DNA from 4 places in the Lysinibacillus sp. S1 genome. Region 3 is predicted to be linked to each of the others. Evidence: riboswitches for the same ligand, from Rfam matches in the RefSeq annotation. Region 3 holds a riboswitch; each other region holds the start of a gene.
What was found. Region 3 has a riboswitch for thiamine pyrophosphate ahead of thiT (energy-coupled thiamine transporter ThiT). Riboswitches for the same ligand answer to the same signal wherever they lie in the genome.

Region 1 (8,544 bases), 1.6 Mb from region 3:
CAGTTGCTTTAGCGCAAGGAGACTGGAATGTTTATTCGCAAGAAGACGAGTTTCTTTCGTCTGTTACGAAGGGGATGCTAACTGCGCCCAAACAGCCAGGCATTTATATGGTACGCTCAAATAATGAGGAAAAACAATTGATTGTACAATTGCAAGCACAAGAACGTGTCATTGAACAAGGAACAAGTTTTACATTAGGTGATATTTCAGACAATGGAAAGGAAGAAGTGTCGATGACCTCTTTCGTGCCTTGGCTAATTGTAATTATTTTACTATTGCTTGTTTCAGAGTGGGAGGTGCAACGACGTCGTGGATTTACGAATTGATATGCCGTTAGTATTGTTGTTACTCCTTCCATTATTCTTGTATTTTGGATGGACATACTTTCATGAGCGGCAGCGACTTAAAAGAAGTCATATTGTTGTACTTACTATTCGCATAGCGGCAGCAGGCTGTTTAGTTTTTGCACTCGCAGGTCCATATCTATTATTACCAATAAAAGAAGAACAAATTGTTTATTTAGTAGACCGTTCTGCTTCTATGAATGGTACGGAAGATGAGATGGTTCAGTTTATACAGGAGAGCCTCCAATCAAAAAAAGAACCACAACTTGCGGGCATTTATTCATTTTCCTCTACTTTACAAACAGAAGCTATTTTATCTAAAACATTAAAGGAAGTACCGAAACTAACTGAAATTAAAGCTACCGATCAAACAAATATAGAACAAAGTCTACAGCTTGCTTCAGGGATTATAGATCCTAAAAAAGCAACTCGTCTTGTGCTACTAACAGATGGTAATGAGACAAAGGGCGATGCTTTAGAATTTGCTACGAAGTTGAAAGGCTCTAATATTAGTGTGGATATTAAGCCTTTTAGTCAACCAGTTGTCAATGATGTATCACTAAAAAGCTTTGTATCCCCTCAAGTTGCTTACGTTGGAGAGCAACAACAATTAGTGACAGACATACATGCAACATCAGCAGGTCAAGGCGAGCTATTACTATATGAAAATGATGAGCTTATTCATCGAGAGGCAGTTGAGCTGACTGAAGGCACGAATGTGTTTACCTATAAACATGCAGCAACAGCTGAAGGACTTGTAAAATATGAAGCCGTTGTTCAAGTTGGTCAGGATGCCATTTTTGAAAACAATAAGTTAACTAGTGTCACAATGGTTCAAAGTGAACCACATTTATTAATCGTTAATGGTTATGAAACAGCATCACCCATCGCAGCAGCACTTGGTAGTCAATCCATTGCCTATGATGTTGTAGCACCTAAAAGTTTACCAAATGAACTATCCAGCTATTTGCAATATAATGCTATCGTTTTCGACAATGTACCAGGTCATTTAGTGGGTGAAGCAAAAATGAGTGTTATTGAGCAAGCAGTCAAAAACTTTGGAGTTGGTTTTACAATGGTGGGTGGAGAAAATAGTTTTGGTCTAGGCGGCTATTTTAAAACACCGATTGAAACCTTATTGCCAGTGGAAATGGAAATTAAGGGCAAAGAGCAATTACCTTCCTTAGGATTAGTGATTGTACTTGACCGTTCTGGCAGTATGCAAGGCTCGAAGCTTGAGCTTGCTAAGGAAGCAGCGGCACGTTCTGTTGAGATGTTGCGAGATGAGGATACATTAGGATTCATCGCCTTTGATGATCGTCCTTGGGAGATTATAGAGACAGGGCCTCTTAACAGTAAAGAAGAGGCTGTGGATACTATTTTATCAGTAACACCTGGTGGGGGAACAGAAATCTATAGTTCATTAGCTAAAGCCTACGAGAACCTTGCTGATTTAAAGCTCCAACGTAAGCATATTATCCTCTTAACAGATGGGCAGTCACAGGCAGGGAACTATGAGGATTTAATTGGTGAAGGGAAAGAAGAGGGTATAACCTTATCGACAGTAGCGATTGGACAAGATGCCGATGCGAACTTATTAGAAGCGCTTAGTGACATGGGCAGTGGACGTTTCTATGATGTGATAGATGAGCAAACCATTCCTTCTATTTTATCTCGGGAAACAGCTATGATTTCCCGCACCTATATTGAGGACAATCCATTCTATCCGGCAATTTATAATGCAGCAGGATGGAACTCACTGTTTGCTAATGGTGTCCCACAAATGAATGCATATATTGGGACAACGGCAAAACAGGGGGCTACTGTTGTAGCAGAAAGCGAGAAAGAAGATCCTGTGTTAGCGCAGTGGCAATATGGTCTTGGTAAAACATTTGCCTTTACATCTGATTCAACGGGTAAATGGACTGGAGATTGGGCAAGATGGCAGAATTGGGGAGCATTTTGGCAAACACTTATTTCTCAAATGCTACCAAGCTACAATGATGTAGCCTATGATGTAAGATTGGAAGCAGATGGTTCCTTTATGATTACAGACCCTACAAATGAAGCCGCATTTTTAGATATTGTAGCGGTAAATGAAGCAGGGGAGGAGCTAGAAACACAACTTGAAACCATTTCCGCATCTCAAGTTCGAGCTGTAGTACAAGCTGAACCTGGATTAATTTTCTTCCGTATAGCAGATGAAAAGCAGGCCATTTATCAGGCAGGGCTAAGTGTTCCTTATAGTGCTGAATACGAACTACTCCCTGTAAATAACCAACTGATAGAAGAGTTAACTCAACGAACAGGAGGCACTGTTTTAAAGGAACCACAAGATGTCTTCCGTGACTTTACGACAAAAGGAGCAGATCGGCAAAATATTGCCACATGGCTACTCTTAGCGAGTATGCTTCTTTTCTTTATTGATATTACCATAAGACGTTTTGGTTGGAATTTCCTAACGAATGCGAAGAAAAAAGAGCCGCTGGTTGAGGAAAAAACTATAGCAGAAGACACAAATGTAGCACAGTTGTTAAAAGGCATGAAAAAACGATCTTAAAATAGAGGAAGCAGTGCAAACTCGAATAGTTTTGCACTGCTTTTTATATTGCATGAAATAAAGAGTTATCCCCTTTGTAAAGAGGGTAAATGAGAAGAAAAGCGATCCAAATTGGACTACCCCAGCTCAATGAATGCTCATAATTCAATCTCTCTCAATAAAGAGAAGAATTAAACCTCTTTACTAGCTCTGTTTTACGCAAGCTACTCGCAACCATTACACCTAAAATAGCACCGATCGTACTTGATGTTAAAAAGGCTGGTAGGAAGAAGAATGCTGCTACAGATGTTCCCATGAATAATTTTGCATAAGGGACGGCAATAAGTGAAGCCAGAATGCCCGTTCCGATAACTTCTCCGATACCAGCTAACCACATTTTATTGCTATATTTATAGGCAAGGGCAGCACAGAACGCACCGATGATACTACCAGGGATAGCTAGTAGAGAGCCTGTTCCAGTAAGGATACGAATGATGGCAGTGACAAAGGCAACTATAACTGTTGGTACGGGTCCAAGTATAATGGCTCCTATCACATTAATAGCATGCTGAACTGGGTAAGCACGTGCGATTCCTGTTGGGATGGATACGAAAGTAGAGCCTGCAACAGCAACGGCTACTAATAAAGCCATGACTGTTAATTTACGAATTGACATAAAGTTCACTCCTTTTGGTAAAGTTCGTGAGGAAAAATAAAAAGGCCACCCCCTTTAAACAATAGGAAGCGGCCTTGCGTGTATATAGTGACAACAGCAAGTAGCGCCACTTCCCTCCGCTAGTGTGAACTAGATCAGGTTCAAAGGGTCCGTATATTACCATATACGTCTCAGCCTTTTAAAGACTCCCCTAGTGGTTAAAATCATTCAATTTTGTGAATCAACAATAATGTAACATACTGCTAAAAATAGTCAATGATTTTTCAGACTATTTTGTATCGGGATGCATTAAATGAGGTGCTTTTTTCACTGTCCAGATGAGCGCAAGGAAGAAACAGGCTAATAATATGATAGAACCGAAAATATATGGGCTATTCATATTCCAGTCAAATAATAAACCTGCCAAAGCGGGTCCAATCATATTTCCGAGGCTCATATAGGCATTATTCAAGCCCGCAGCAAATCCCTGCTCTTTCTCTGCAAGCTTTGAGATGAGTGTATTAACAGCTGGACGAATTAATGTCGTTGCTGTAGAGAAAATTGTTGCTACAACTAAAATAAGGGCAAAGCCAGAAACAAATAATATTAAGAAAATAGCAACGGATGCAATAAATAAATTTACTAGTACTACTTTCATTTCACCATAACGATTGAACAGTGGTGTAATAATAAACATTTGTACTACTACTCCAAAAGCACCACCAACAACTAATATAATCGCTATATCTACAGGTGTGTAATTAAACTTTTCTGTCACAAATAATGACAATGTCGTTTGGAAATTTGCAATTCCAAACGAGAACACCAGCATAATTATGAGCATAACAAAATAAGGCATATGTATGGAACGAGCCATTTGCTTCGCCAGATTGTCTTGCTTTTGTTTCTGTTGAGCAGTGTTTGGTTTGGTAGAAGGTAATAAAAAGTAAGATAAAATAGATGCTACAATGGCTGCAGCTCCAGCTGTGAAAAATGGGAAATGTAAGCTTACCTTTGCTAAAAAGCCACCAATACCAGGTCCAATCATAAAGCCAAGAGACATAGCGGCACCCAACATCCCCATACCTTTCCCACGTTCTTCATAGGTTGTGACGTCAGCGACAAAAGCCATAATAGGAGGTGCAACAAATGCGGAACCTAGACCACCTAAAAATCGTGCTAAAAAGAGCATCCATACATCTGTAGCAAGGCCAAATCCGATTTGTGCAAGACCTGTTACGATAAGACCGAAAATAATTAAATTTTTTCGTCCGTACTGATCTGAAAGATTCCCAGCAATAGGAGAAAATACGAATTGAGCTAAGGCGAACGTTGCGATTAGCATACCTAGAACTTGTCCTGCTGCACCAAATATTTTTAAATACTCTGGCATGACAGGAATAATAATGCCAATACTCCCCATTGCGATAAACATATTAAACATTAAAATATACAAAGCCGCCTTATTGGACTTCTGCTGGGTCATCGAATGAACCCCCTTTTTGTAATCAAATATAGTACAGTCTATCATAAAGAATTATTGCTTGGCTAATAGTTAAGATTATAGTACTGGTTCTATATTTAGAATGGTTTTCCACAAAAGTTTTTATCCACGCACCTATGCATGATGAAATAATACATTTTAGTCATAAAAGTTGAGGGAAAAGAAGCTATGGGAGGATAAATTAGTAAAGCAACAACAATTGAGGGACTTCTCTTATAAAGGGAGAATTAAAAATTTGGAGAGTCTGTCTGTAATGGCATAAAGCATGGCTATAAATTGTAGCGATGTTGAGCGTTAGAAGTTATGGACTATCAAAAGTACACTAATGTGAGAATCTATTAAAATTTAGATAAAATATTTTATAAATATAATAATGCAAATAGTGATTGAAAATGTTCTTAGTTTAATAAACAGTTAGACAAGCAGAGAAAAAAACTAGCGAATTGGTGTGAAAACCAATTCGCTAGTTTAATTATCTGATACTCATTTTAAATTCTAAAAATAATTCGTTGTATTTCCCTAAATAATCAGGTCCTAAATTTTTGTAGACCTCTAATGTATCACGTTGTTCTTCAGAAGGATAGTAGCGTTCGTCAGAAACAACTTCTTCGTCCATTAAGTCCATAGCGGCAATATTAGGAGTAGAATAGCCTACAAAATCAGCATTTTGAGCACCTGATTCAGCACTTAGCATGAAGTTAATAAAGGTGTGGGCACCATCAATATTTTTCGATGTTTTTGGGATGACCATATTATCAAACCATAAGTTTGAGCCTTCCTCAGGTACAGCAAAGTCTAACTCTTCATTTTCATACATCATATCAGCTGCTTGGCCAGACCATGTAAGGGCAACAGTTGCCTCATTATTGATCATTAACGGTGTGATTTCATCTCCAATGATCGCTTTAACATTTGGTGCAAGTGTAATTAATTTGTCAGTAGCTTCACGAAGTTCCTGATCATCTAGTGAATTCAGAGAATAGCCAAGACTGTTTAAGCCCATCCCAATGACTTCACGCGCACCATCTACTAAAAAGACTTTTCGCTTTAAAGAAGGGTCCCATAAATCGTCCCAAGAGGAGAAGTCTAAGTCTCCAACAAGGCTTGGATTGTAGACAATACCTACTGTTCCCCAAAAATAAGGGACAGAATATTTATTGTTAGCATCGAATGGTAAATCTAAAAAGTAAGGGTCAATATTTTTTAAATTAGGGATTTTCGTTTTATCTAAAGGAATTAATAATTTTTCTTCCTTCATCTTCTCAATCATATATTCAGAAGGGACAGCAATATCGTAAGCTGTTCCGCCTTGCTGAATCTTTGTCATCATAGCTTCATTGGAATCGAATGTTTCATAGATGACATGAATGCCTGTTTCTTTTTCAAATTCTTTTAACAAATCAGGATCAATATATTCTCCCCAGTTAAAGATGGTTAACGTGTCTTTTCCACTTTTACCGCCTCCCGCACTTAAGGCATCAGCCGCATAGAATAAAAGGGCTGAAACGACAAGGATGGCGATGGTAGCTTGAATTAGTGACTTCATCGATGCCCCTCCATTCTTTTACTCGTACGACTTGTCATGAAATAATAACCAACAACAACTAAAACCGTAACAAAGAATACTAATCCAGAAATTGCATTCACCGTTAGAGAAATTCCTGCGCGGGCCATTGAATAAATTTCTACGGATAAAGTACTAAAGCCATTACCTGTTACAAAGAATGTCACGGCAAAATCATCTAATGAATACGTAAGGGCAAGGAAGAAGCCTGCAAAAATACCTGGCTGAATATAAGGAAGAATGACACGCATCATAACGTCCTTTTTCGTTGCCCCTAAATCTAATGCTGCATCGATTAATGAGTTATTCATTTCTAGTAGCTTTGGTAAAACCATTAATACAACAATCGGTACACTAAATGCAACATGGGCTAGTAAAACAGATGCAAAGCCCAGTTTAATGCCTACCATTGTAAATAAAATTAAGAAGCTAGCCCCGATAATTACGTCTGGGCTGACGATTAAGACATTGTTTAAGGATAATAAAGTATTACGCATTTTAGAATCCTTAACCGTCACAATTCCAATTGCTCCTAGCGTACCAATAATAGTAGAAATGAGAGCAGAAAGTAATGCCACGATGACCGTATTTATTAATATAACAAGAAGACGCGAATCTTCAAAAACAGCTTGATAATGCTCCAAAGTAAAGGATTCAAAATTATTCATGGAGCCGCCACTATTAAACGAGTAAAAGATTAAATAGAAAATTGGAGCATAGAGAACGATAAAAACAATTGTTAAATAGACTTTGGCTGAAGCAGATAGTTTGTTCATCGTACGCGACCTCCTTTATCCTTTTGTCCCGTAATTAGCATGATAATCACCATGAATAAAATTAAGAATACAGCAATAGTGGAACCCATACCCCAGTTTTGCGTCACAAGGAATTGCTGTTCAATCGCTGTGCCTAGAGTAATGACACGGTTCCCTGCAATTAAGCGAGTAATCATGAACAGGGATAGGGCAGGGATAAAGACAACTTGAATACCAGATTTAACGCCATCCATTGTCAATGGTAAAACAACACGACGGAAGGTTGTAAAAGCCGAAGCACCCAAATCCCGTGCTGCATAAATGAGCGTTGGGTTTAAACGATCTAAAGAATTGAAGATCGGTAAAATCATAAATGGAATAAAAATATAGACCGACACAAAGACAAAGCTAATATCGGTAAAGAGCATTTGCTTTGGATCGAAGCCAAATACTTCGATAAATGCATTAATAGGCCCGTATAACCCAAAGATGCCGATAAAGGCATATGTTTTTAACAAAAGATTAATCCATGAAGGAATAATAATAAGTAGAAGCCAAAGTTGTTTATGCTTAGTCTTCGTTAAAAAATAAGCAGTTGGGTATGAAATTAATAGTGTAAAGAATGTAATTAAAAATGCATACCAAAACGAGCTCAAAGTCATCTTTAAGTAAACAGAAGAAAAGAACGCTTTATAGTTATCGAGCGTAAAGTTGCCATGTAAATCAAGCAGGGAATAATAGACAACGAGTGCAATTGGCGCGATAACGAAAAAGGCAATCCATAACACATATGGAAATAACGCTGATTTTGATGTTTTAGTTTGCATCTTCATCGTCTCCATACGATTCTAATCGTTTATCAAACTCTTCCTCTGTTTCGTTTAAGCGCATTACGTGAATCGCCTCAGGATCAAAGTCTAAGCCAATCTCAGTCCCTACTTCTGCTTTCTTCAATGAATGGACTAGCCACTCATTACCATCTTTATCGTATGTGGATAATTCATAATGTACCCCTCGGAATAATTGTGTATCCACTTTTACCACAAGTTTGCCTTTATCGATCGTTGTCATTTCTAAATCTTCTGGTCGAATGACAATGTCTATTTTTTCATTTGGCTTCATCCCTTGGTCGACACATTCAAAAACTTTGCCAGCAAATTCAACCTTGAAATCCTCAATCATC
Region 2 (8,544 bases), 1.5 Mb from region 3:
AAAGGGTAGTACGATTTTATCTGGAAAATTAACGCCAGCTCAGTCACGTAATGCGGCAAAAAATGAGCTGTATTTAGTCGAGGGTGATTCTGCGGGTGGCTCTGCTAAACAAGGACGTGACCGTACATTCCAAGCGATTCTGCCATTGCGCGGGAAGGTAATCAACACAGAAAAAGCCAAGCTACAGGATATTATGAAAAACGAAGAAATTTCAACGATTATCCATGCGATTGGGGCAGGTGTTGGTACGGATTTTGCGGTGGAGGATTCTGCCTACAATAAAGTAGTCATCATGACCGATGCGGATACAGATGGGGCACATATTCAAGTCTTGCTATTAACATTCTTCTATCGTTATATGCGTCCGCTCATTGAGTCTGGGAAAGTCTATATCGCACTACCGCCGCTTTATAAAGTATCAAGAGGTACAGGGAAAAAAGAAGTCATTGAATATGCTTGGACAGAAAGTGATTTACAAAAGGCCATCAAGAAGGTTGGAAAGGGTTACATATTACAGCGCTATAAAGGTCTTGGTGAGATGAATGCAGACCAACTGTGGGACACAACGATGAACCCTGAAACACGGACATTGATTCGTGTCACAATCGAGGATGGTGCACGAGCGGAGAGACGTGTCACGACGTTAATGGGTGATAAGGTGGAACCACGTCGTAAATGGATCGAAGCCAATGTAGACTTCGGTATGGAGGATGATTCTAACATTTTAGAGAATGAATTCATCCAACAAGAGGAGGACCAAGCATGAGTAGTACAGAAAAGTTTCAAGATTTACCGTTAGAAGAAGTAATGGGTGACCGTTTTGGTCGCTATAGTAAATATATTATTCAAGACCGCGCGTTGCCTGATGCACGTGACGGTCTTAAACCAGTACAGCGCCGTATTTTATATGCGATGTTTACGGAAGGCAACACACATGATAAGCCGTTCCGTAAATCCGCAAAAACAGTGGGTAACGTAATTGGTAACTATCATCCGCACGGCGATAGCTCTGTGTATGAAGCGATGGTACGGATGAGTCAGGACTGGAAGGCACGTCATATGCTTATTGAGATGCACGGGAACAATGGCTCGGTAGATGGCGATCCTCCAGCTGCAATGCGTTATACAGAGGCGAGACTATCAGCTATTGCCGCTGAAATGCTACGAGATATTGGCAAGAAAACGGTTGAATTTGTGCCAAACTTTGATGATCAGGATATGGAGCCAACTGTATTACCAGCACGTTTTCCTAACCTTTTAGTCAATGGCTCTACAGGAATTTCCGCTGGTTATGCGACAGATATTCCGCCACATGCCTTAGATGAAGTACTGGATGCTGTGTTGATGCGCTTAGACAAGCCTAATGTTACTGTAGATGAATTGATGACGGTGATTAAAGGACCTGATTTCCCAACGGGTGGAATCATTCAAGGTGTTGATGGCATTAAAAAGGCGTATGAAACAGGTCGTGGTAAAATCATCGTCCGTGCACAAGCAGTTGTTGAACCAATCAAGGGTGGTAAAGAGCAAATTGTTATCACTGAGTTACCATATGATGTAAATAAAGCGAATCTTGTGAAAAAAATTGATGAGCAACGTGTAGATAAACGATTAGAAGGCATTGCGGAAATTCGTGATGAATCAGACCGTACTGGCTTACGTGTCGTAATTGAGCTGAAAAAGGATGTACCAGGACAAGGAATTTTACAGTACTTGTTTAAAACAACTGATTTACAGGTAGCTTATAATTTTAATATGATTGCCATTCATAATCGTCGTCCAACGATGATGACATTGCCATTATTGCTAGATGCGTATATTGCCCATCAAAAAGAAGTGGTAACAAACCGTTCCATTTATGATTTACAAAAGGCAAAGGATCGTTCTCATATTGTAGATGGATTAATCAAAGCTCTTTCCATTTTAGATGAAGTCATTGCGACGATCCGTTCTTCTAATGATAAGAAGGATGCGAAGCTTAATTTACAAGCAAAGTTTGATTTTACAGAGGTACAAGCAGAGGCCATTGTAAGCCTGCAATTATATCGTTTAACGAATACGGATATTACAGAGCTACGTCAGGAACAGGACGAGTTAAATAAGCTAATTGCGAAGCTAGAGGGGATTCTGCAAAGTGAGGCAAAGCTAGTGCGTGTTATTAAACAAGAGTTGCTAGATATTAAGAAACGCTTTACAGAGCCTCGCCGCTCGAAGATTGAGCAAGAAATTGAAGAAATTAAAATTACATTGGATGTCCTTGTGCCAAGTGAAGAGGTTGTCGTAACAGTAACGAAGGATGGTTATATTAAACGTACATCCACACGTTCTCATGCCGCTTCAAACGGGCAAGATTTTGCCATGAAGGATTCAGATTATTTATTGTATGAAGCAAACTTGAATACACAGCACCATCTACTGCTTTTCACAAATCGAGGCAATTATATTTATCAGCCTGTTCATGAGCTGCCTGATATACGCTGGAAGGATCTCGGCCAGCATATTTCAAGTATTGTACCAACAGGGGAAGATGAATCGATTATTGCGGTTTATGGTTTCGAAACATTTGACCAGCCAAATACGTATGTCTTCACAGCCACAAAAGATGGCCAAATTAAGCGCTCACCACTCGCAGACTATGCGGTAACGCGTTATTCAAAGCCAATTAAAACGATGAATGTCAAGGCTGGTGATGCGATGATCTATGCATCATTTGTAACAGATGACGTGGAGCTGATGCTCACAACGGATACAGCCTATGCGATTCGTTTCCCTATGGAGGAGTTACCAGTTACAGGTGTGAAAACAGGCGGTGTGAAAGGGATCACACTAAAAGATGGAGAAGCCTTAGTTGGAGTCAATGTATTACAGCCTGATGTTACCCACTATGTAGTGATTGTGACACAGCGTGGGGCCGTGAAGAAAATGAATGTCGCTGAAGTTGAAGTAGCAAGTCGTGCAAAACGTGGACTAAAAGTATTAACAGAGTTAAAAGCAAACCCTCACCGAATTGTGGCAGTTGTTCAAGCAACAGACGAGGAGCAGGTTGTGATTGAAACTGAAAAAGGTGTTCAAGAGATGATTGACGTACAAGCATTGTCTCGTGCGGATCGCCATTCCAATGGTTCATTTAAAGTGGATATTGCAACAGATGGAGCAATTTCTCATGTTGTAACAGCCAAAAAAGAACAGAAACCAAGCTAAAAGCATGCCCAGCCTCTTAGGAGCGCTGGGCTTTAAGCTCTATTCAAAAATAGCACCTTGTCATTTAAGTGAAACTATGGGTATAATAATCATCGAAAAGTTCATAGCGAAAGAATGTAGGGGGGCTAGTAATTGCTAGCTGAGATTGTGTCCGGTAGACGCTGACCCTTTGAACCTGATTTGGCTCGTACCAGCGTAGGGAACATCTATTCAAAAAGCAAAGTTTTGAAGATTGATTGCAATACGTCTGGGAGGAATCCTAGGCGTTTTTTTATGTTTTCAAGCAACAGCTTGCCAACATTGTATACGCTTTCTTCTGGTGACAACATTCATTCATGAACACTTTCATATTACAAACTGGGAGGCTTTCGCATGAAAAAATGGTTTTTTATTTTATTGGCAGCACTATTGACATTAGTAGGCTGTAGTGACAAGGATGACAAGCAGACTGCAGACAAGCTGAAAAAGGTGTCTGTGGTACTGGATTGGACGCCGAATACAAATCATACAGGACTATATGTTGCCAAAAAACTCGGTTATTTTGAGGAACAGGGTTTAGATGTTGATATTATTATGCCTGGTGAGGCGGGCGCAGATCAGCTTGTTGCTTCTGGAAAGGCGGATTTTGGCGTGAGCTATCAGGAAGGCATAACACAGGCACGAGTACAGGATGTGCCGCTGGTCTCCATCGCAGCAATTATACAGCATAATACATCTGGCTTTGCTTCTATTGCTTCGAAGGGCATTACATCGCCAAAGGATTTTGAAGGTAAAACCTATGGTGGTTGGGGCGCGCCATTAGAGCAAGCCGTTTTACAATCACTCATGCAAAAAGAAAAGGCAGATATTAATAAGCTAGATATCGTCAATGCAGGGGATTTAGATTTCTTCACAATGATGGAAAAAGATATAGATTTTGCTTGGATTTATTATGCATGGACTGGGATTGAGGCTGAGCTGCGTGGGGAAAAGATTAATATGCTATATCTTACAGATTATAGTGATCAATTGGATTATTATACGCCAGTTTTAGCTACAAATGAAAAAATGATACAGGACAACCCGGATGTAGTCAAAGCCTTTGTGGCAGCTGCATCGAAGGGCTATGAATACGCAATTGAAAACCCAAGTGAAGCGGCTGATATTTTAATCGAAGCGGCACCTGATTTAGATCAAGCATTAGTGCATAAAAGTCAGGAATGGCTGGCTGATAAATATCAGGATGATGCCAAGCAATGGGGAGAGCAAAAGCTTTCTGTGTGGGAAAATTACGCGAAATGGATGTCTAGCAATCAAGTACTAGAGGGCGAATTTGATGCGAAAAAAGCCTTTACTAATGATTTCTTACCTAAAAAGGAGGCCAAATAAGATGGCAAATTCATTAATCAGTGTACAAATCATTCCGAAGACAGAGAAATATGAAGATGTTATACCATATGTCGATGCAGCAATTGCGGTGATCGATGCTTCTGGGGTGAAATATGAGGTACATCCATTGGAAACAACGATGGAGGGTGAGCTTTCAACATTGCTCCAAATCATTGAAAAAATGAATGAGAAGATGATTGAACTTGGTGCCATTAATGTCATTACACAAGTGAAAATTTTATATCAGCCAACGGGTATTACGATGGAGACATTAACGGGGAAATATCAGTAATGAAACGTGCATTACAGAAGGGAAGGACGATAATTTTTATCGCCTTCCTCTTGTTCATATGGGAACTAATCGTGCAGTTTGCTGAAGTTCCTCATTGGTTAGTACCCGCACCAAGTAGTATTTTGTCGGTAGCCATCCAGTCGTATCAAACCTTTCTACCACATGCATTCGCTACAGTACAATTAGCTCTACTAGGTTTGGCCATTGGCATCGCTTGTGGGCTAACGGTGGCAATAGTGTTGCATCGATTTACATTTATTCGAGAACTGTTTTATCCAATTCTTATTATGTCGCAGAATGTTCCTATTCTTGTCTTGGCACCGCTCCTTATTATTTGGTTTGGCTTTGGCTTATTACCGAAGCTTATCATTATTTGTCTTGTGTGCTTTTTCCCGATAGTCATTGCAGCGATGGATGGATTTAGACAAACAGCTCCAGAATTAAAGCATTATTTTGCCATGATTGGTGCTACAAGGGCACAAACCTTTTGGAAGCTGGAATGGCCTTATGCCTATCCTGCTATTTTTTCAGGCATTAAAATTGCGGCTACATATAGTGTGATGGGTGCTGTGATTGCGGAATGGCTTGGTGCAAAAAAGGGTATTGGTGTTTACATGACCCTAGCCCAATCCTCCTTCCGTACGGATCGCGTATTTGTGGCAATTTTTGCGATTGTTCTCTTGAGCTTACTATTGTTTAGTGGTATTCGTTTAATTGAAAAATTCATGGTGAAGGGAAGAGGCTATCATGCTCAGCATTCAAAACATCGCTAAATCCTTCGATGCGCTCAAAGTCCTTGATCAACTTTCTTTTGACGTCAAGGATGGAGAGTTTGTGGCCATCGTGGGTCCTTCAGGCAGTGGTAAAAGTACACTTTTTCAATTAATTGGTGGTGTTTCGCCAATTGATCAAGGAGCCATTTTATTGAATGGAGAGGATATCCAACAAAAAAAAGGAACGATTGGCTATATGCCACAGCAGCCATGTCTATTACCCTGGCGTACAATAGTAGAAAATGTCACGCTTGTAGAGGAATTACAACATAAATCAAATGTTGAACGTGCCAAGGAATGGTTAGAAAAGGTTGGTCTTGCCTCTTTTATCCATGCCTACCCGAACGAACTGTCTGGAGGCATGCAGCAGCGTGTGTCCTTTATTCGAGCAATGGTCAGTGATAAGCCGATTTTATGCTTAGACGAACCATTTTCTGCGATGGATGAATTTACTCGACTGGAAATGCAAGCATGGCTTTTATCTATCTGGGAGGAGTACCGCAAATCCATTCTATTTGTTACACATAGTATTGAGGAAGCTCTCTTTTTAGCAGATCGCATACTTGTTTTAACCAAACGTCCAGCTACCGTTAAAAAGGAAATCATCGTGCCGTTTGAAAGACCTCGGAAAGAGGAAATTCGACATTCTGCAGCATTCACAGCGTTAAAGCAACAATTATTTATGTATTTACAGGAGGAAAAGGGTGATATGTATGTTGATTGATGCGCATATTCATTTGGATCAGTACACCGATGAGGAAATTCCTTCCTTATTAGAAGAAGTGAAAGCTGTAATCGCGGTTAGTATGCAACTTTCCTCTTGTGAAAGAACTTTGCGTTTATCGAATAGCTATCAGCAAGTAAAGGCTGCTTTTGGCTTTCATCCTGAACAGCCTTTACTAAGTCCAAATGATGAGACAGCTTTATTTGATTGGATTCATTCGCATCAGGATGATATGGTTGCTATTGGTGAGGTGGGTCTACCTTATTATTTAAAACAAGAGCAAGCGATTGATGAACGTCCCTATGTGGCGCTATTAGAGCGTTTTGTTGTATTGGCGAAGGAGCTGGACAAGCCAATTGTGTTACACGCAGTATATGAGGACGCCCATATTGTGTGTGATTTGCTGGAAAAACATCAGCTTCACGAAGCCCATTTTCATTGGTTTAAAGGGGATGAAGCTATTGTGAAGCGCATGATAGAGCGTGGTTATTTTATTTCCATTACGCCAGATTGCTTGTACGAAGAGGAAATTCAACAGCTAATTCATGCTTATCCCATTGAACTAATGATGGTAGAAACGGATGGTCCTTGGCCGTTTGAGGGACCGTTTACGAAGAAGCGTACATCTCCCTGGATGATGCACTCAACGATTGAGGTGATTGCCTCCATCAAAGGGCTATCAACACAGGAAGTGGCCAAAATTATTACGCAAAACACGAAAACATTTTATCGGCTTTAATAAGAAAAAGCAGTATAGGGTACGAGTTATTCGTCCTTATACTGCTTTTTATATTTCGTATAATCATGCTCCAATTTTTCGTTTTTTGTTTTCGTTAGACGTTCATGTGTACTAAAAGAGATAGATTGTCGTTTTTTTTCAACATCTTTACCAACTGTGCGTTTAATGTGCATCCGTTTCTTTTTAGCTTTAGATTGTGACATGAGCATCGCCTCCAATTCATTTTTAATTCTATAGTAGCGAATAGGGAAGAAAAAGTAAAACCTCGTAAGCAAGATACTTACGAGGCTGTCGAGTGTATTAGTGAGATACGTCCTGTACAGAAATACCTGTGTTTGCTTTAACGTCAACTTCACGATACTTCGCATCATCTGTTTCTTTAGAAAGTAATGTGCCGATGAAACCACCAAGGAAACCAAGTGGTACAGAGATTAAGGCTGGGTTCGTTAACATAATTAAAGGATCACCAACGAAAATTGCCTTACCTTCAACTGGATTCCAAACGTTTGGAGACATAGCAACTAATACTAACGCAGAGATTAAACCTGTTAACATCGCAGTAACAGCACCCGCTGTATTAAAGCGTTTCCAATAAATTGTGTAGATGATAACTGGAAGGTTAGCAGATCCAGCGATACAGAATGCTAAAGATACTAAGAATGCAACGTTTAATGTTTGTGCACCAAGTGCTAATAGGATAGAAATAACAGCGATTGTAATCGAACCGATACGAGCTGCAAGAACTTGCTCTTTTTCTGTAATTTTACCCTTTTTGATAATTTGTCCATAAATATCATGAGATAGGGCAGATGCACCAGAAAGTACAAGACCTGCTACTACCGCTAAAATTGTTGCAAATGCTACTGCACAAACGAATGAGAATAGAATGTCGCCACCAAGTGCTTCTGCAAGAAGTGGGGCAGCCATGTTACCAGCAGCGTTTGCTGCGATAATATCTTCTTTCCCAACGAATGCTGCTGCACCGAAGCCTAAGAAAATTGTTAGAACGTAGAAGATACCTACGATCCAAGTAGCCCAAATAACAGATGAACGAGCTGTTTTCGCGTCTTTTACTGTGAAGAAACGCATTAAGATATGTGGAAGACCCGCAGTACCTAATACTAACGCAATTAACATAGAGATTGTATCAAGTCCATTTGTATATTTAAGACCTGGGTTTAAATAAGCAGCTCCACTATCAGTAACCGTTGTCATTTCTTTAAACATTGTAGAGATACTGAAGCCGAACTCTTTTAATACTAAGAACGAAATAATAACTGTACCCAACATTAAAAGACAAGCTTTAATAATTTGTACCCAAGATGTTGCTGTCATACCACCGAATAGTACGTAAGTAGTCATCATGAATCCTACGATTAATACGGCGATCCAATAGTCGATTCCTAAAAGTAATTGAATAAGTGCTCCTGCACCAACTAGTTGTGCA
Region 3 (8,544 bases):
TTCAACAAATAAAGAAGTAATTTTACGGAAAATCTTTAAAACAGATCGTTTCGGTGTCATGGCGAAAAAGCTTGATGCCAAGCGTAAAGAAGCAGAAAGTGATCTTGAGCGTGCCAAACAATTAAAAGAGCATTTACTTGGCCAAATTGTGGGCGCCTTACCACAACGTTCTTCCGCTTTATTCACATTGATTGCTGATAATACGGAAAATTTACATCAACTGACAGAGGCACTTGATGAGGAGCTTAGCTACTATAAGAAATGTGGAGAAGATGAACAGTCATACTATGAAGAAGCATATAGCCTTCATCAAAAAGAGCAGGAATATTATCGCTTAGCAAAAACGCTAAATGAGCAATTTGATGAACAAGCTAATCGACAGCAACGGCTGCAAATGCTTTTACAACAGCAGGATTTATACCAAGCAAAGGAGAAGGAGATTGCTTTGGCAGAACAAGCAGAGCGACTTGTGCTCCTCGAACAACAATGCAAGGATTTACGTGCTGAACTGAATGTTAAAGAGATAGCATTTCAACAAGCAAAGGTTAAGCAACAGCAGTCACAAGAAAAGTTGCAAGAAGCGCAAGAAAAATATGAGATAGAGCAGGCTAAAGAATCTGAACGACAGCAAATCTTACAGCAGGAAATGCAGATGCTAGCGCTTTTACCGAAATTTGAAGCCTATGAAAACAATATACAGCAGCTGCAAATAGCGGAGCAATATGCTGAAAATGCAAAACGAGCAGTAAATGATAACGTCAAACTTTTGGAAAATGAACAAGAGCAATTACAGCATTTTTCTCAATCATTAGAAGGCTATGAAAAACAGGTTGAACCCTATGAAAGCTATTTAGAACAATTACCGAAACTACGGGAACAGGTTGCTTTAATCAAGCAAGCGGATAAATATAAACATGCCGCAGATTTAGCTAAGCAGGATGTAGTTGCTTCAGAAAGTCTCTATCAAGAAAGTAAAGAGGCTCTTCAACTTTTGCAGCAACGATGGCTGACAAGTCAAGCTAGTATTTTAGCAGAACAACTGAAGGAAGGAGAACCCTGTCCTGTTTGTGGTAGTATGACACATCAGAAAGCACACAATGAGCAACTGGAAGTTATTGAGCTTGCTCAAGTGGAAGCATTAAGAGCGAAGGCATCATCAGACGAGCGTAAGTATTTAGAGAAAGAGGCATTTTTAGCATCAGCGCAGCAACTTCTTCAAGATACATGGCGACAACTCGAGGCTCAACATATTAAACAAGAAGACCAACCACAGATCACCGCTACTTTACATGAAGTGGAACAAGAGATTGCTGCATTAAAAATTATTCAACATCAATTAGCTGATGTGCGATTAAAAATAAAGCATCAGCATGACCGAATAGAGCAGCTACGAAATAAGCATATGAAGCTAGAGCAATATTTAGCAGAGCAGATAAAAGAATGGACAAAATTACAAGCGGTTGTAGACGAACAACTTAAGCAGATGCCCCCTAATTTACCAACTTTACAGCAATTAAAGCAACAACTGAATGAAGTTAGTAAACAGAAAGAAGAGCTTCAAAAAAGTTGGCAAGTGAGTCAAGAAAATTTGCATGCAGCAAAGGAAACAGCTAGCAATGCAACACTAACTGTAGAGATTGCCAAACAGTCCTTTGAGGAATTACAGCTTAAAATGAATGAAAAGCTTCAGCAATTTTCAGCAGATATGCAAGAAATAGGTTTCGAAAGCTATGAGGCTTATGCAACTGCTAAACGGAGTGCCATACAATTGGATGCACTTCGAAAAGCATGTAGCGACTATGCTTTACAAGTACACACGTTGCAAATTCAGATTACCGAAGGGGCTACATACCTTCAAGGAAAAGAGAAGCAAGATTTAGAGGCGATGGAAGCAAGAGTAGAACAGCATCGAGTTTCCTATGAGGAAGCATTTAAACGTTTGCAACAGATGAATGGCTTTATACAAGCATGCCAAGGCTTTAGTGAAAGGGTGGAAGAAATAGCGAAAGAGCTTCATTTACTTGAACAAGAAGCAGGACGAGTAAAGGAGCTCTATGGATTATTAAATGGACAAAATTCGAAAAAGTTATCCTTTGAGCGTTATATACAAATTAACTACTTAGATCAAATTACAGAAGCTGCCAATATACGTCTGTATCATTTATCAAACGGTCAATTTGAGCTTAGACGTTCAGATAGATTAGAAAAGCATGCGAAGCAAAGTGGCCTTGGTCTTGATGTTTATGATGCTTATACAGATCAATTACGAGATGTCAAAACTTTATCAGGTGGCGAAAAGTTTAATGCTTCGTTGAGCCTTGCATTGGGGATGGCAGATGTGATTCAAAGCTACCAAGGTAATATTCATATTGAAACGATGTTTATTGATGAGGGCTTTGGCTCGCTCGATGAGGAATCACTAAATAAAGCAATCGATACATTAATTGATTTGCAGGATTCTGGTCGTATGATTGGCGTTATTTCGCATGTGCCTGAATTGAAATCTGCGATGCCAGCAGTTTTACATGTGGAAAAAACATTAAATGGCCATAGTCAAACCCATTTTGAAGTGAAATAAAACGAAGGCGTATTTCCTCTAGAGGAAATACGCCTCCGTTTTATTTTTTTCGAGTTGTGGTTGTAGGCGTTGTGCCCTTTTTTGCAGCCATTACTTTTTTTACGATAGGAATAACAATAGGTGCTAACTTAACGGCAGTTTTTACAACGTTTGATACTTTCATCCCAAAACAGCTCCTTTTACAATTACTACTACCTGTTTCACTTAAAAATAAAACATTAACGGATAACACGAACAGCCTGAATTATATTCCAAATCACAATACCTAGTGAGACGAGAGCATAGATGGTGAATGAAGCAAACCAAATAATCATCACTGTATTATTACTGGAGGTTGGATCTAAACTAAATGTGGAAAAAACAAAGACAATAAAGAATAGAATGCCAAAAACAAAGGGTATTAAATGAGAGACAAGTGCACGAATCGAATGGCTTTTTACATCACTGTCTTTTGTCACGAAATATACAATTAATGGAACGATAAAAGGGGCGAAGAAAATACTAAGATAACTAAAGGCAGCTAAAATTTTTTGATTCTCCATAGTTGTACCTCCTTTTTAAATATTTACGCATGAAAAACAGCAAAGTTTCAAAAAAATGATGTATGGAAGGTTGTAATCCTTCAATCCTTTGCGTACAATGAGAGTGTTCAAATAAATTCAGATGTAACGACCACAAGGGGAGCTGATGATGTCAGCTGAGACTGGGCACGTAATGCCTTGACTCTTCGAACCTGTAAGTTAACGCTTGCGTAGGGATGTGGATAGAAACCGACACTTGTACGATGTGAGGCTCTGTCCTGACATCGTTTTTTCGTCCGTAAAGGAAAAAAGGTGTCAGAAAGAGACATATCAGCGCTTTTCTATTCCTGCTCTTGTATCCTACATCGGAACAAAGGAGAGAATATGTATGGACAAAAAAAGACTATTAATGCTAGTGGAGATTGCGATTTTTGCAGCGATAGGTCTCGTACTGGATCAGGTTTCCTTTAAAGTATGGGCACAAGGCGGCTCAGTTAGTCTTGTTATGGTACCGATTATGTTAATAGCATTTCGCTGGGGCTTAGTAGCTGGTCTTACTACGGGACTACTTGTGGGTGTTATGCAAACAATGTTTGGTTCTTATATCGTGCACTGGCTACAAGGATTACTAGATTATGGTGTTGCTTTTACTGTTGTAGGATTAGCGGCGGTTGTACGTGGACCAGTGTTAGACGCTGCTAAACATATGAACAAAACAAAAATGGCACTTTATATAATCATAGGTACCGTTATCGCGGGCTTCTTACGATACACAGCACATACAATTGCTGGTGCTGTATTTTTTGCCGAATATGCGGGTGACCAGAATGCATGGATCTATTCCATCATCTACAATGGTACATATATGCTACCAGCAACCATTTTAACGGCTGTCGTTGGTGTTCTTTTATTCACAGCCGCTCCCCAATTAATGCAAAGAAAAGCTTAATGCTAGTCCCTTCACGTGAGTGGAGGGACTTTTTTGTCGTGAATAACTCTTTTAGCACTTTGCAAAGTAGGAAAGCATACAATATTTAAAGCGTTTATCGTTATACGCATAAAAAGTTATGTTATATTAAAGAATAGATATTAGATGAAAGGGACGTTATACATGATTGTAAAAACGCAAGAAGAGATTGAAGCTTTTAAAAAAATAGGACGCATTTGTGCTGAAATTCGCGAAGCAATGAAAGCTGCCACAAAACCAGGTGTTACAACACTTGAGCTTGATGAAATTGCTGGTCGCATGTTTGCAGAGGCTGGCGCTATTTCAGGACCAAAGGGAGAATATGATTTTCCAGGGTATACATGTATTAGCGTCAATGAAGAAGTAGCACATGGTATTCCAGGAAAGCGTGTTATTCAAGAGGGAGATATCGTAAATATTGATGTTTCAGGCTCTTTAAATGGCTATTTTGCTGACACAGGTATTTCATTTGTTGTGGGTGATGGCTATGAGGACAAAGAAAAGCTTTGCCGTGTTGCTAAAAGTGCCTTTGATCGAGCAATGACAAAGGTAAAGGCTGGATCTAAATTAAATCAAATTGGTAAAGCTGTTGAACGCGAGGCAAATGCTAATGGGTTAACTGTTATTATGAATTTAACAGGTCATGGCTTAGGTCAATCTTTACATGATGAACCAAACCATATTTTAAATTATTACGATGCATGGGATACTACTATTATGAAAGAAGGTATGGTCCTTGCGGTTGAGCCATTTATCTCAGCAAATGCAGAGCATATCGTAGAAGCAGGTGATGGCTGGACATTCGTGACGCCTGATAAATCACTTGTAGCACAAATCGAACATTCAGTCATTGTAACAAAAGATAAACCAATTATCTTAACGTCATTAGACGAAGAATAGGATGTAATGAAAAAATCCTGCTAACCAATTTATTTTTGGTAGGCAGGATTTTTTTTAATAAATAAAATGCCAACAAAGAGAACACCGCATAAAAATAAAGCAGCTGTAGTGACAAGTAGCTCATCAAAACCATTATGTATGGCGATTCCAATATAAGCCCAAATAAAAACACTTGGATACACAACATCAAAGTGATGGAAACGGATATGTAGCGCAATGGCTCCTCCTAAAGTAAGTAAAATCACTGCCCAAAGAGGCGTACTAAGACCAAAGCCGTTCCAACCATAAGCCGTTAACGTAAAGCTTGTATTTGTGATAAAAATAAATGTCATCCATGCTAAATAAATAGAGAAAGGAATACGACCAAACAAGGATTTGTCCTGAAGAGGGTACGTATTATACAACATAAACAAATACAAGACTAAGAGTAATGTAATGCCAAGAGAAACAATAAATAACTCATGGTGCCAGACATATATCGTCAATGCTTGTAATATATTTATGCAACTAAAAAGCGCAGACTGTTTCAAAGTTGTCTTTTTCATGTTCATAACTAACCAATAACCGAGTAAAAAATAAATGATAATCCAAATTACATGACTTACACTAACTGGTGCAAATACAACAGAAAAACGATTAGCGATTTCTAGCGAAGATTGACCGTTGATGTTCACGAAAAAGGATGAAAAGGTTAGGATGATTGAGACAAGATAAGAGATTGTCATCAAGATAAACCGAGGCATGTTTTCCTCTCCCTTCGTGTTAGATTGTATAGGGAAAAGACAAATAAGTATAGTACTGTCACTTTTTTTATTATAACGGAAATTTCCAACAATGTATCGTGTTGTTTTACTATTAATACCTACAATTTACCATGTCTGATAGGCATCCATATATTTCTTTAGTACAATAAGAATAGCCAAATAAAAGGAGTGAAGTTTCATGACACAAAATTTGAAAAATCTAGATCTAACTGTTGAACTAGACAAAAAGATGTATAAAAAGAAATTAAAAGTACTCCAATATGAAATGTTGAACGCACAACAATTTTTATTAAAAAACAAGATTGGCTTGATCTTGGTATTTGAAGGAATGGATGCAGCTGGTAAAGGTGGCGCTATTAAACGATTAATCGAACGTGTCGATCCCCGCGGTTATGTTGTACATCCTATTTCTGCTCCTCAAGCTCATGAATTACGCTACAATTATTTACAACGATTTTGGAGAAAATTGCCTCAACATGGGCAAATCGCTATTTTTGATCGCTCGTGGTATGGCCGCGTACTAGTAGAACGCATCGAAGGATTCGCAACAAAGGATGAATGGTCTCGTGCTTATGAAGAAATTAATAATTTCGAGAAGATTTTAACTGCAGGAGATTACATAATTATTAAGTTCTGGCTTCATGTTTCAGATGAGGAGCAATTAAAACGCTTTAAAGAACGTGAACAAAACCCTTATAAATCTTGGAAGTTAACAGCCGAGGATTGGCGCAATCGAGATAAAACACCTCAGTATATTGAAGCAGCAAATGCGATGTTTGAAAAGACAGATAAAAAAGATGCACCATGGGTCTTAGTCGCTGGAGATGACAAAAAGTATGCACGTGTTCAGGTGCTACAGGAAACTATTGCACACATTGAACGAGAGGCTCAAAGGCGTGGTCTTCATTTAACAAATGTGTTAGACAATACTCAACTAGAGGATGCTGATTCCTCCAGCTTAGAAATAGTAAACGAGAAAAAGAAAGAACAAAAAACTAAATAATTGAATTGTGCTGCTATGACAATAAGACATAAGCTGTTTTGGTTGTAGCAGCCTGTTTTTTTACATACAATGAAATTAAATAGGGTTTGCAATTATGGCTTGTAGCCAATGAAACAAAGAGAAATGTATTGATTTTTATTGGAAGGCTAGTGTGGAGAAATGGTGCTTAAAATTTGGAATCTATTAAGAAAAAAGGGTGGGAATGTGGTAACAATAAAGGGGGAAAAATGCTACATCCGCACATTCCAAGAAAAAGATGCACGAAGTTTAACGGGTCTCGTAAGCCGTAATAAATACTTTTGGTCTATATACGAGCCACTGCAAAGACCTGAATACTATACAGTCGATGCTCAATACAAAAAAATTCAAGAAAGTCTCTATTTAATGGAGTCTAAGCGTGAATTTACTTTTGGTATTTTTGAGCATAGTACAAATAATCTAATAGGGCATATTGCACTTTATGCTGTCAAACGCTTACCGTACTCGAGTGCATTTGTTGGCTATGCGATGGATGAGATTTATGTTGGAAAGGGCATTGTCACAGAAGCTGTGAATATGGTGGTCCGATTTGCATTTGAACAAATTGGTCTACATCGTGTAGAGGCCTACGTATCGACACAAAATAATGCCTCCATGCGTGTATTAGAGAAGGCTGGATTTCAGCAGGAGGGTCTGCTAAGAAAGCTACTGTATATCAATGGTCATTGGGTAGATCACTATATGTATGCACGTTTAGAGGATGAATAGAAAAATAAGTGCCTATCTTCCACATAGAGAGGATAGGCACTTGCTCTTTTATTAATGTATGAAGAAATAATTTTATTGTTTATTTCCATCTTCAATTAAATCTAGATGACCTGTATTTGGATCAATTATTAAACCATGAACAGGTACGTCTTTTACCATTAATGGATGATTACGAATTGTATCGACACTTTTCTTAACACTTGTTGCTACATCACCGAAACCTCGTAAAAATTCTTTCAAATCAAAACCAGAATATTCCAACATTTTGATTGTTTCTGGATCGATGCCTCGTTGTACCATTTCGCTAAGCATGGCGTCAGGATCAACCGCACTCATACCACAGTCATAATGTCCAACAACATACACTTCATCAGCTTGTAGGCCGTAGACAGCAACTAATAAACTACGCATAACTGCACCGAAAGGATGGCTCACTAACGCACCAGCACTTTTCACTATTTTTACATCGCCATTACGCAAATTCATCGCTTTTGGTAAAAGCTCTACAAGACGAGTATCCATACAAGATAAAACAACAATACGTTTATCAGGATATTTCGTAGTGATGAATGGCTCATATTTTTTTTCTTGTACAAACTCTTTGTTAAATTCTAGAATATCTTGTAACATTGTCATGAATATTGCTCCCTTCCTTACAAAAAATATTGTAGAGCAAAATTTTCAATATGCAAACAATAAAGACTTTATTCAGATAATTTTTACAATAAAGGAGCAGTTTCATACGCTTTAGTAGATGAAATAACTTGTAAGCTATAAAAAAACAGCTACCTATAAATAGTAGCTGTTTTTTACACATTAAAATTTTTCGTTTGGCTTTGGATCTACAGTTACTGAAGACTTGCTATCTAAACCAACTTGTAGGTAGTGGATGAAGAATCCCGTTGAAATTAATAAAACTGCTGAAAAGCCAAGAACAGTTGTAATGAACATTATTAGAGCTCCTCTCTACTTAAATGATCTACTAAAATTCCCTAAAACAATTATACAATAGGTTACTAGGAAAATCTAAGGATAATTTATGACAACCTTAACATACTTAGCCT
Region 4 (6,445 bases), 930 kb from region 3:
GTAACCATGACTCTATGTCAGCAGGTCCACGTGGCCCTCTTTTACTTCAAGATGTATGGTTAGTTGAAAAACTAGCAAATTTCAACCGTGAAGTAATTCCAGAACGTCGTATGCACGCAAAGGGCTCAGGTGCATTTGGTACTTTTACTGTAACGCATGATATTTCACAATATACTAAAGCGAAAATCTTCTCAGAGATCGGCAAGAAAACTGAAATGTTCGCACGTTTCTCTACAGTAGCGGGTGAGCGTGGTGCAGCAGATGCAGAGCGAGATATTCGTGGCTTCGCCCTTAAATTCTATACAGAAGATGGAAACTGGGATTTAGTAGGGAACAATACACCTGTATTCTTCTTCCGTGACCCGTTACACTTTACAGATTTAAACCATGTGGTAAAACGGGACCCACGTACAAATATGAAAAATGCCAACTCTAACTGGGATTTCTGGACTTCATTACCTGAAGCACTTCACCAAGTGACAATTGTTATGTCTGACCGTGGTATTCCAGCTGGTTACCGTAATATGCACGGATTTGGTTCTCATACGTATAGCTTTATCAATGCTAATAATGAACGTGTTTGGGTTAAATTCCACTTCCGTACAGAGCAAGGCATTAAGAACTTAACTGGTGCCGAGGCTAATGAGATTATTGGTCAAGACCGCGAATCTTCACAACGTGATTTATATGAAGCAATTGAAAAAGGCGATTTCCCTAAATGGAAAATGTACATTCAGGTAATGACAGAGGAACAAGCTCGTGAGCTACCATACAACCCATTTGATTTAACAAAGGTATGGTATAAAAAAGACTTCCCATTAATTCCTGTAGGTGAATTCGAGTTAAACAAAAATCCAGACAACTACTTTGCAGAAGTTGAACAAGCTGCATTCGCACCATCTAACATTGTTCCTGGCATCAGCTTCTCACCAGATAAAATGTTACAAGGTCGTATCTTTGCATATGCGGATGCCCAACGCTATCGTCTTGGTGTAAACCACTATATGCTTCCTGTCAACGCACCAAAATGTCCATTCCGTACTTTCCACCGAGATGGAGCAATGCGCTTTGATGGCAATCTTGGTTCGACATTAAGCTATGAACCAAATAGCTATGGTGAGTGGGAGCATAATTTAGACCATAAAGAGCCTGAATTACGTATTGATGGTCATGCAGGTATTCATGATTTCCGTGAAGACGATAATAATTACTTTGAACAACCAGGTAAACTATTCCGTCTATTGACTTCGGAAGAGCAGCAACGCTTATTTGAAAATACCGCGAACGATATGGCTTCTGTTGAAGAATTCATCAAACGCCGTCACATCCTTCACTGCTATCTAGCTGACCCAGCATATGGTGAAGGTGTCGCTAAAGCGATGGGTCTTTCCTTAGAAGGTATGGACCTTACAAATCCATATGTAAAACAACCAACAAACGTTTAATATTCCACTTTATTATTGATATCCAAATCCAACTTTTACTCCATGTGAATCCACTATTCACATGGAGTTTTTTTATTAAGAAAAGGCCTATGTCTATTTTTTTGACATAAGCCTTTTCTTTCATTATTGATAAATTTGACTGCCTGCTTTTTTAAACTCCTCAGCCTTTTCTTTCATACCTTGATGGATCGCTTCAGTCGTATTCAAATCCTTATCTTTCGCATAATTACGAATATCCTGTGAAATTCTCATGCTACAGAATTTAGGCCCACACATAGAACAAAAGTGTGCTGTTTTTGCTCCCTCTGCTGGCAGTGTCTCATCATGATATTCCACTGCACGCTCGGGATCTAGTGACAGATTGAATTGATCACGCCAACGGAACTCAAAGCGCGCTTTAGACAGTGCATCGTCTCGTTGTTGTGCACCTGGATGACCTTTTGCTAAATCAGCAGCATGTGCAGCAATTTTATAAGTGATAACGCCCACACGAACGTCCTCGCGATTCGGTAAACCAAGATGCTCTTTCGGTGTCACATAACAAAGCATCGCTGTACCAAACCAGCCAATCATGGCTGCCCCAATGGCTGATGTAATGTGGTCATAACCTGGAGCAATATCTGTTGTGAGTGGTCCTAATGTATAGAAGGGAGCTTCCTTACAAACCTCTAATTGCTTGTCCATGTTTTCTTTAATCAAATGCATTGGTACATGACCTGGTCCCTCAACCATTACCTGAACATCATGCTGCCAAGCAATCTGTGTTAGCTCGCCTAGTGTTTCAAGCTCTGCAAATTGTGCCTCATCATTGGCATCTGCAATTGAGCCTGGGCGTAAACCATCACCTAAGGAAAAAGCAACATCATAGGCTTTCATAATTTCACAGATTTCCTCAAAGTGTGTATACAGGAAATTCTCTTGATGATGATATAAACACCACTGTGCCATTATAGAGCCACCTCGAGATACAATACCTGTCACACGATTTGCTGTTAGTGGTACATAGCGTAAAAGGACACCTGCATGAATGGTGAAGTAATCCACACCCTGCTCAGCTTGTTCAATGAGAGTATCACGATAAACCTCCCACGTTAAATCCTCTGCTACACCATTTACCTTTTCTAAAGCCTGATAAATTGGCACTGTTCCCACTGGCACTGCCGCATTTCGAATAATCCATTCTCTAGTTGTATGAATATGTTTACCAGTCGATAAATCCATAATATTATCTGCGCCCCATCGAGTTGCCCAGGTCATTTTCTCAACTTCTTCTGCAATGGAAGAAGATACAGCAGAATTCCCGATATTCGCATTGATCTTTACATGAAAATTACGCCCAATAATCATTGGCTCTGCCTCAGGGTGATTAATATTAGAAGGCATTATAGCACGCCCAGCTGCAATTTCTGAACGTACAAATTCAGGATCCATATTTTCACGAATCGCTACAAACTCCATTTCAGGCGTTATAATTCCCTTTCGTGCATAGTGAAGCTGTGTCACATTTTTACCTTTTTTAGCACGCAAAGGCTTTCTCGCCAACTCAGGGAAGACATTTTCTTGAATACGCGGGTCATCAACATGACGAAAGCCATTATCCTCCGGTTTAATGGAGCGTCCCTCATATGCTTCTACATCCCCTCGCTCTTGAATCCATGCATTTCGTAAGGCAGGTAAACCTTTCGTAATATCTACTTGGTAGGCTGGATCTGTATAGGGCCCACTCGTATCATATACTCGAATAGGAGCATTTTCTTCATTTCCAAAACTGCCTGTTGTCGGACTTAATGCAATTTCTCGCATAGGTACTAGAATATCTGGGCGTGATCCTTCCACATATACTTTTTTGCTTCCTTCAAAGCTGGACATAATGGTAATATTCTTTTCACTAATTGCTGACATGAGCTACTTCTCTCCCTTAAATTTATTTTGATATAAGGACCGATTCTAGCTCACCCCAACAATCCAAAAAATAAAGGCCGAATCCAAAATAATTATTTGGATCCGGCCACGAATGTAAAGGTCTATTGATTGCATACTCTGCAATAGCTTCTTAACTTTCCCACGCTGGTATGAGCCAGATCAGGTCCAAAGGGTCAAGAAACTTCGTAGCGTTTCCCTCTCAGCCTGACTCATCAGACTCCCCTAGTTAATACTATTTAGTTTGATGCTAGTGTAGCAGATAATACTAAGAGATGGAAGTTATTTTTTATCTTACTAGGTAAATAATACTTCTGCAAAATAGATCACAATGGTTACAGTTATACAGCTTACAATGGTTGAAAATAAAACAGCTTGCGCGGCTGTTGCTGATTCTACATCATATTCCAATGCTAGACTAGAACTATTGCGGGATGTTGGAAAAGCACTAGCTATAAACAGTGATTGTGCGACGACTCCATCTAATCCCAATATATAAATAATGGCCAATGCAACAGATGGTCCAATAATTAATCGCGTAAAACAGCTGATAAAGACGGTTTTATTAAACATTGATTTCATCTCTAATTGTGATAATTGCGCACCTAAAGTAATTAGAGCCACAGCAATAAATCCATCTGCCACATGTTCTACTGGTATTTTGATAAACTGTGGAATACCGATATCAAAATAATTCATAGCGACACCTATAATAAGCGCATGAATAATAGGCATTTTAAAGAAATCCTTGATGATTGTCATACCTGACTTTGTAGAAGAAATTAAATTGTATAAACCATATGTATACGTAGTCATATTTTGAAAGATTACGAGCATGACCTGAATGGCTACTCCAATAGGTTGCGTGGCAAATATCATTTGAGCCACTGGAATACCGTAATTACCCGAGTTAATGAGCACAACACTATTTTTAAAGACAGCTGCCTCTGTTCTAGCTAAACCTAACCCTTTTGCCATAAAGTGACTGAGTATCATTTGACTACCGATAAAGAGTACAATAAATAATCCGACCTCTCCCAGTACAGTTAATTCCACATGTGTTTCATATAAATTTACAAAAACAGCTGCTGGCATAAAGCAATATGTAATAAGCTGAGACAATGCTTTTAAATTAAAGCGAAATTTCTTTTGTAGTATAGCGCCTATTACAAGTAACACTAAAATAGGTACAACAATTTGAAAGAAAATCATTCCGAGATACATCATATCAATGTCCCCCTTCCAGTGTTAATAGTAGTGTTGAATTCCTTCTAGGTCAATTTCTCCGGCTTTCACCATAAAGAAGACTGCCTCTATATTGAAGGCAGCCTTTCTTTTTAAGCAAGCTTAAATCGGTTTACAACTTCTTGTAGCTCGTTTGAAATATCGTTCATATTTTGAATAGACTCTGCTACTTTTTGTAATTCTACTTGTTGATCCATTGCAGAAGCACTTACTTGTTCCGCAGAGGCTGCTGTTTGCTCTGAAATAGCCGAAATACTTTGGATAGCCATGATTGCCTGATTTTTATGCTCTAACATGCTAGATAGTTTATTCATTAAATCACTAATAGAATTTGCAATTGAACCCGACAAATCACTGCTATCTTTAAATGCTAGTTGCGTGCTTTGTACGGACTCATTTTGAGATTGCATTAAATCTGCATTAGATGCAATCACAGCAACCGTCTGCTGAGAATTTTCAAGAATACTTTCTACTGTACTCTTAATAATTTCTGTTTCATTCTTAGATTGTTCTGCTAGCTTTCTAACTTCCTCTGCAACTACAGCAAATCCTTTACCATGTTCACCAGCACGTGCAGCCTCAATACTTGCATTTAAAGCTAGCAGATTAGTCTGCTCGGTAATGCTTTGAATCGAAGCAATAATCTGATTAATATTGGCAATATTAGAAGCTAATGATTCCATTTGCTGCTGGATACGCCCATTCATTTCATTTGTCTCCATATTACGTTCTCTTAAACTTTCAACCTCATGCAATCCTTTTTCCGTTGTTACACCTGTTTTATGAGATAGCTCATCCATTTCATTAGAAAGAGCCGTAATAGCATCAATCTGATCTGATAAATCCATCATTCGATAATTTGTTTCTTCTGTATCCTCTGATTGCTTCGAAGCTCCTTGTGCAATCTCGTTGATAGCTACGGAAACCTCCTGACTAGAAGCAACTACCTCATTAAATGCCTCATTTACCTGATTAGAAGATTGGTTCAATAACCTCGTGGAATTTAGTACAGTTTGAATCGCACTATTGGTTTTATCTAACATATTATTATAGGCCACAGCAACTGCACCAATTTCATCAGGCTTAATATATCGCTCTTCTACCTTTTGTGTTAAATCCCCTTCGGCTGCAGTTTCAATCGATGCACGTAAAAATTTAAGTGGTTTTAATTGTTTATAGATGAATAACACACTTGCAGCTGTCATCAAAACCACCATAATAATGGAAGCAATAATCGTAAATACAAATACATGATTATATGTTTCTAGAATCTTTGATTCAGCTAACACGACTTGAACAGTCCATGTTTCGTCAATACCCTCTAAAATCATTGGAGCAAAAACATTATAGGCCTTTTCCTTCAGTTGATTAGAGTCAACGTACATACTTGTTAGTTCACCATTTTCCATTGTCTTACTAATACTTGTCCAAGTAGGATCCTCTTGCATATTGCGCCCAACTAGCTCATCACCAAAACTGTTAGCTGTTAGCACACCTTTATTCGTAATAATTGCCGCATAACCGCCTTCTGGGGCATTCGATTTTGTTAAATCATTTAAAAAATCTATTGATACATCGGCAGTCAATACACCGAAAAATGTCCCGGAAGCATTGATTAATGGCACTGAAATGGTTGTCATTAATACGGATTGGCCGTTTACATTATAATCATAGGGCTCTGTCAAAACTGCACGTCTCTCTTCTTTTGGTACCCAATACCATTCAGAAATACTCTTATCATCAATACCTTCGATTAGAGCAGTCGAGATATCATTTCCGTTCTTACTTAAATAAGGGATAAAACGTTTTTTAGTATCTACTAAAGCAGCTTCAGT

Region 1: another riboswitch for thiamine pyrophosphate. It lies ahead of thiW (energy coupling factor transporter S component ThiW); the one in region 3 lies ahead of thiT (energy-coupled thiamine transporter ThiT).
Region 2: another riboswitch for thiamine pyrophosphate. It lies ahead of ACHZEU_RS01345 (ABC transporter substrate-binding protein); the one in region 3 lies ahead of thiT (energy-coupled thiamine transporter ThiT).
Region 4: another riboswitch for thiamine pyrophosphate. It lies ahead of thiC (phosphomethylpyrimidine synthase ThiC); the one in region 3 lies ahead of thiT (energy-coupled thiamine transporter ThiT).

What each region holds. Positions count from the first base shown of each region.
Region 1 covers NZ_CP173154.1:1,852,859-1,861,402, reverse strand. Annotated here, with positions in the region: gene ACHZEU_RS09605 (BatA and WFA domain-containing protein) at 1-326, shown strand, start outside; gene ACHZEU_RS09600 (VWA domain-containing protein) at 310-2,904, shown strand; gene thiW (energy coupling factor transporter S component ThiW) at 3,059-3,559, opposite strand; TPP riboswitch at 3,654-3,761, opposite strand; gene ACHZEU_RS09590 (MFS transporter) at 3,828-5,024, opposite strand; gene ACHZEU_RS09585 (PotD/PotF family extracellular solute-binding protein) at 5,515-6,588, opposite strand; gene ACHZEU_RS09580 (ABC transporter permease) at 6,585-7,382, opposite strand; gene ACHZEU_RS09575 (ABC transporter permease) at 7,379-8,188, opposite strand; gene ACHZEU_RS09570 (ABC transporter ATP-binding protein) at 8,178-8,544, opposite strand, start outside.
Region 2 covers NZ_CP173154.1:259,241-267,784, forward strand. Annotated here, with positions in the region: gene parE (DNA topoisomerase IV subunit B) at 1-766, shown strand, start outside; gene parC (DNA topoisomerase IV subunit A) at 763-3,201, shown strand; TPP riboswitch at 3,310-3,420, shown strand; gene ACHZEU_RS01345 (ABC transporter substrate-binding protein) at 3,574-4,569, shown strand; gene ACHZEU_RS01350 (thiamine-binding protein) at 4,571-4,861, shown strand; gene ACHZEU_RS01355 (ABC transporter permease) at 4,861-5,634, shown strand; gene ACHZEU_RS01360 (ABC transporter ATP-binding protein) at 5,609-6,358, shown strand; gene ACHZEU_RS01365 (TatD family hydrolase) at 6,348-7,097, shown strand; gene ACHZEU_RS01370 (hypothetical protein) at 7,124-7,300, opposite strand; gene ACHZEU_RS01375 (cation acetate symporter) at 7,398-8,544, opposite strand, start outside.
Region 3 covers NZ_CP173154.1:3,423,027-3,431,570, forward strand. Annotated here, with positions in the region: gene ACHZEU_RS16985 (AAA family ATPase) at 1-2,578, shown strand, start outside; gene ACHZEU_RS16990 (hypothetical protein) at 2,619-2,741, opposite strand; gene ACHZEU_RS16995 (DUF4870 domain-containing protein) at 2,797-3,120, opposite strand; TPP riboswitch at 3,246-3,353, shown strand; gene thiT (energy-coupled thiamine transporter ThiT) at 3,488-4,048, shown strand; gene map (type I methionyl aminopeptidase) at 4,211-4,966, shown strand; gene ACHZEU_RS17010 (hypothetical protein) at 4,996-5,709, opposite strand; gene ACHZEU_RS17015 (polyphosphate kinase 2 family protein) at 5,909-6,733, shown strand; gene ACHZEU_RS17020 (GNAT family N-acetyltransferase) at 6,893-7,480, shown strand; gene ACHZEU_RS17025 (carbonic anhydrase) at 7,553-8,116, opposite strand; gene ACHZEU_RS17030 (hypothetical protein) at 8,297-8,431, opposite strand.
Region 4 covers NZ_CP173154.1:2,493,192-2,499,636, forward strand. Annotated here, with positions in the region: gene ACHZEU_RS12410 (catalase) at 1-1,445, shown strand, start outside; gene thiC (phosphomethylpyrimidine synthase ThiC) at 1,569-3,347, opposite strand; TPP riboswitch at 3,488-3,602, opposite strand; gene ACHZEU_RS12420 (AEC family transporter) at 3,663-4,592, opposite strand; gene ACHZEU_RS12425 (methyl-accepting chemotaxis protein) at 4,703-6,445, opposite strand, start outside.